DNA from 2 places in the Companilactobacillus sp. FL22-3 genome. Region 1 is predicted to be linked to the other one. Evidence: predicted binding sites of a transcription regulator. Region 1 holds the regulator's gene; the other holds the start of a gene.
The links. Region 1 encodes HrcA, which represses chaperone genes, less so after heat shock. Its sites were predicted from a motif close to TTAGCACTCNNNNNNNNNGAGTGCTAA; they were not measured.
Positions count from the first base shown of each region.

Region 1 (2,489 bases):
GAAACGACTGTGTCTTTTGCATGCTTATCATCGGCTGGTACAGTTTGAACAGCTTGACTCAAAGTTGGATCAAACTTCTCACCCTCATTGTCAATCGCCGTTACATGGTTATTTTCTAAGGCTTTGACCATGTGTTCATGTACCATCTCAATGCCCTTCTTCAATTGCTTGCTGGCATCGTCGTCAGCTTCAACTTGAAGCGCACGTTCAAGATTGTCCAAAACGGGAAGAATCTCTGTTGCCAATTTTTGACCGTCATACTTCAGGATGTCAGCGACTTCCTTATTATGACGCTTAGTCATATTTTGCATTTCAGCTTGACTTCTCAAAAGATTATCCTCTAAATCAGAGCTCTTCTGTTTGAGATCAGCAATTTCTTTATCCTTAGGATCAACTTTTTTAGCTGCTTCCTTTTTGGACTTATCTTCAGCTGGTTGCTTTGTTTGGGTTGCTTCTTCTTTAGAAGTCTTCAAATCTTGATCTTTTTCTTTGTCTGCCATTACTTCCTCCTAAAATTTCAAGAATCATCATACCTTGAATAATAATCAATTAGTCGTTTGGCTAATTCTACTCTGAACTCTCCGAGTAAACCAATTAATTGTGAATAATGCATCGTGGTTGGACCTAACAGGGCAATAACCCCTTTACCATGATGACCGACATCGTAATTAGCGGTAATGATACTGTAGTTCTTCAAAGCATCGCTGCCTAATTCACTACCTAACCGCACTCGAATACCGTCATCAGTAATACTTGGATCGATCAACTTCCGCAAGTCATTACTCTGATTGATGATCGAGAACAACGACTGAACTTGCGATAAATCAGCATTATCAGCGTAATTCAAAAGATTCAACTGTCCGTCAACGTAATACTTCTCTGAACCGGCCTTCTTGAAAAGCTGATCCATCATGTCCAACAAACCATCAGTCGAATACATGTATTCCGAAAGTATGGCTGGAACATCATTGTGAAGCATCTGGATAACTTTAGGTAAAGGCTGACCCACTAACTTATCATTGACGATATTGACAATCTTTTCAATTATCGAAGTATCAAAATCATCATCAATTGTATAAATATTATTCTCAACATTATTATCACTTGTGACAATAATAGCCATAAGTTGATGTGGATTCAAAGGCACGATTCTAAATCCTGTTAAGAGGATCGAACTGCTCTCTGGACCTAATGTGATTGCTGTGTAACTGGTCAGATGAGATAAAATTTTGGCAGATTGTTCGATGATATCATCAATCTGGTGATATGTTTTACCAAAATCTTCGTCAATTCTTTTCGCAATATCTGATGGAACGCTTGTTGGTTGAACTAAGTGATCCAGATAATAGCGATATCCCATTGCTGAAGGAATTCTACCCGAAGAAAGATGGGTCTTCTCGAGATAACCTACTTCTTCAAGTACTGCCATTTCGTTTCTGATTGTCGCAGAACTTACATGAAAAGGTAGTTCATTCATCAATGTCTTCGAACCAACCGGCTGGCCGGTATCTGTAAATATGCGCACGACTTCTCTCAAGATTGCATCTTGACGTTGTGATAGCATTATACCGTCCTCCTTTTTAGCACTATTCGTACCTGAGTGCTAACAATGTAAAATATAACAATCTATCCTAATAGTGTCAAGTATGCACGCTCATTTTTCGCAATTATTTCACAAATTATTTTCAACCGTAAATGATTTAGAAAGAAATAGCATCTCATCCCAATAAAAAACCTCTGGTTCAATTTAGAATCAGAGGACCTTTTGATTATTTCAATCAATCTGCAAAGCCTGGATAGAATTGGTTTGATCTAGTTTCAATTGTTTAACAAGACCCTCAGCGTTTTCAAACTTTACTTCGCCACGCAGATATTTTACCCATTCGAGCTCAACTTTTTGGCCATAAATATCTTGATCAAAGTCAAAGATATTCGTCTCGATTGTCACGCCCGTATTTTCTTTAAAGGTGACATTGTATCCCACCGAGGTCATCGCCTGATACCAATGGCCAGCCACTTTAATTCTCGTGGCATAGACGCCAATTTTTGGCACTAACTGTGGACCTGAAATTTCCAAGTTAGCGGTTGGAAAACCTAATTGACGGCCTCGTTGCAAGCCATGGATGATAACCCCTTGATTCTGATAACGGTAACCTAAAAATTGATTAGCTGCGTCAATTTGCCCACTTTCAATGAAACTCTTAATAGATGTCGAGCCGATCTTTTTCCCATCGATCAATTGTTCAGGAACCGTAACTGTTTCAAATCGTCCTTGAGCAAAGTCAGGCAAGGTTTTCATATTAGCACGGTCTTTTTTGCCATACGTATAATCAAAACCTGCTACAACATACTTAGCTTTCAATCCGAGCATATACTGGTCCACAAAGGCCTGGGGCTCTAAATGGGCAAAATCATCGCTGAATTCGACAAAATAAAGTGCATCTACACCTAATTGCTCAACTAATTCAGCTTTTCTGGACATGGTTGAT
Region 1 covers NZ_JBTYYZ010000002.1:163,341-165,829, reverse strand. Annotated here, with positions in the region: gene grpE (nucleotide exchange factor GrpE) at 1-500, opposite strand, end outside; gene hrcA (heat-inducible transcriptional repressor HrcA) at 518-1,564, opposite strand; gene ribF (riboflavin biosynthesis protein RibF) at 1,775-2,489, opposite strand, start outside.

Region 2 (2,489 bases), on a different contig from region 1:
TGCATATACTGACCGTAGAGAATCATATATGAAAGTTTTTGACTTATTGAAGAGATTAAAATTTCAACATATCGGCGTTACACTGAGTCGTAGTGCTAAATATAGCCAATCGACTAAGCAGACTAGTTCAGCTTTTAAAGAAATATTTGGACACGAAATCCCTAAAGAGGACTTATATATGGGTGCTTCTAATTATAGCGATGGTATTAAGGCCGCTAAGTCATTATTGCAAAGCGATTCAAAAATTCAAGTGATTTTTGCCAATAGTGATCAAGTTGCCGCCGGCATTTTACAACAATTAAAATTAATGAAGGTTGATATTCCGGTTATCGGACAAGAAGATTTTGATTACAGTCGCTTATTGAACTTTTCCACTATCGATCACAAACTAACCGAAATTGGCGAATATGCCTTTTGGTCACTTTTTGCAGATGGTATCGTCAAAAAGTCAATCCCGTCAGAGTTCATTTTGAGAGGGACTTTAATAAAATAAAAAAGAATCGATCATGAATTATTAATTCACGTCGATTCTTTTTAGTCACGAGACTGTTTTAACGCAGCCTCTTTTTTAGGGGATTGAATCTGTTTTGTAGGGGAGAAAGAATAGAAGAAACAAGTTCTATCCTGGTTTTATAACGAGCGGCTTATCATAAAAAGTTGTTAGTTTAATTTAAAAATGTAAGTGTATCTTAGATACCAATAGATAAGTCTTTTTTATTATATAAATTCTTTAGTCCTTTGTAGCTAAACGCTACATCCCATGAGAGTGGAAAAATTCCACTCTGCATTTAATAGTATAGCTTATTTTTAGTCCAACTACTACTGATAGAAGTCTAAAAACATAAAAAAACACCTCGGGGAAAGGTGTTTTAATTTAGGGGATTAAATATATATGTTATAGGGGGTGAGAAAAGGGATTAGGGATATCTCTTATCTACAAGTAATATAATACTCAATATATATTAATTAATTATTTGTAAAATGTGAAGATTTTGTGAAATCCTCTGTCAAAAGTAACTAAAAACCCGGTGATTCCAATCATAGAACCATCGGGCTTTTAGAAAAAATCAACGTTCAGTTAGTCAATATCTACGTGATGACCAGATTCGACTTTGTTTTCAAGCTTTGGCAAATTGATCTTCAAAACACCTTTGTCATATGTAGCTTTAATGTTGTTTGAATCAACTGCTGGCAAGTGATATTGTCTCGTGAAACGACCACTAGAACGTTCGCTCATGATCATATCGCCGTTTTTATCGTTATGGTCATTGAAGCTATCACGGTGTCCACTGACCGTCAAAACATTATTTTCATAGTTAATATCAATATCTTTCTTATCGAAAGCTGGCATATCTACATGGACTTGATAATCTTTATCAGTTTCCTTAATATCTGTTTTTAGAGTTGAATCTTCAGGGAAATTGTTGTCAAATATTGATGGAAAACTATTCATCCAAGAATCATTGTTAAACCAATTTCTCATCAAATTGTTACGATCCATAATTTCATTTGTCATACTACGTTACTTCCTTTCCCTTCATTACAAGTATATTATAGGTCGTGAGGGAACAAGAGTTCAAGAATTTAGCACTCTTAATTGATTAGTGCTAATTATTGGAATTTGGAAATGAATAGTTTAATTCGTGTGATACAATAAATTTTATAAAAGAAGGCTAGTGAAATGACTCAATTAATTATGAAGCGGATATATGATAAGGAATTACCGACAGGCTATCGTGTTTTGGTGGATCGCTTATGGCCTCGAGGAATGTCTAAAGTTCGAGCAGATTTGGACCTTTGGGCTAAAGAAATCGCTCCCTCAGCAGATTTACGCAAGTGGTTTGGTCATGATCCCGATAAATATGAGGAGTTCAAGAGTAAATATTTAGCAGAAATTAATACGAATTCATATACACCAGAGTTTTTAACAAGCATCAAAACGGCTTTAAAGGATCAGGATGTTCTTATACTGTATAGTGCCAAAGATCAAGAACATAATGATGCCGTAGTTTTAATGGAATATCTAAAATCTAAAGTATAAAAGTTGTAGATTGGGTTGGCTAAAAATATGGAAGAATTTGACTTACAATCTTTATTATCGAGCAACGAAAAAATGTTGATTAGATTACTGCAATCTTATGCACAGACCAGCAACATTGCGGTTTTTATCTTGGGGAATGATGATCACTTGCGTGCTGGAATTTTTGGCGAATTGGCAGAAGGCAATAATTTAGTAAAGATGAACCAATTGGCTGATTTATCTAAGTTGAGTGTCAATAAATATAAATATAATATTGAATACGCTGATGCACCGTTGCGGATAGCATCCATCAATCAACGAGTTGGTAAAGTTTGTGTTGCCAAAGATATCAAAAAAGGTACGGGAGCAGAACACGTAGCAGTTATGCAACAGCTGCAAAGTCATGCCACTTTTTTGAAAATGTTAACAGAAGACTTTTCTAAAATGATCATCCAAAATCGAGGGATCG
Region 2 covers NZ_JBTYYZ010000001.1:196,071-198,559, reverse strand. Annotated here, with positions in the region: gene ACYT32_RS00925 (LacI family DNA-binding transcriptional regulator) at 1-493, shown strand, start outside; gene ACYT32_RS00920 (Hsp20/alpha crystallin family protein) at 1,079-1,516, opposite strand; gene ACYT32_RS00915 (DUF488 domain-containing protein) at 1,682-2,041, shown strand; gene ACYT32_RS00910 (helix-turn-helix transcriptional regulator) at 2,069-2,489, shown strand, end outside.
Region 2: ACYT32_RS00920 (Hsp20/alpha crystallin family protein) is a predicted target of HrcA. The motif match lies at 1,585-1,611, and genes of this name have one in related genera.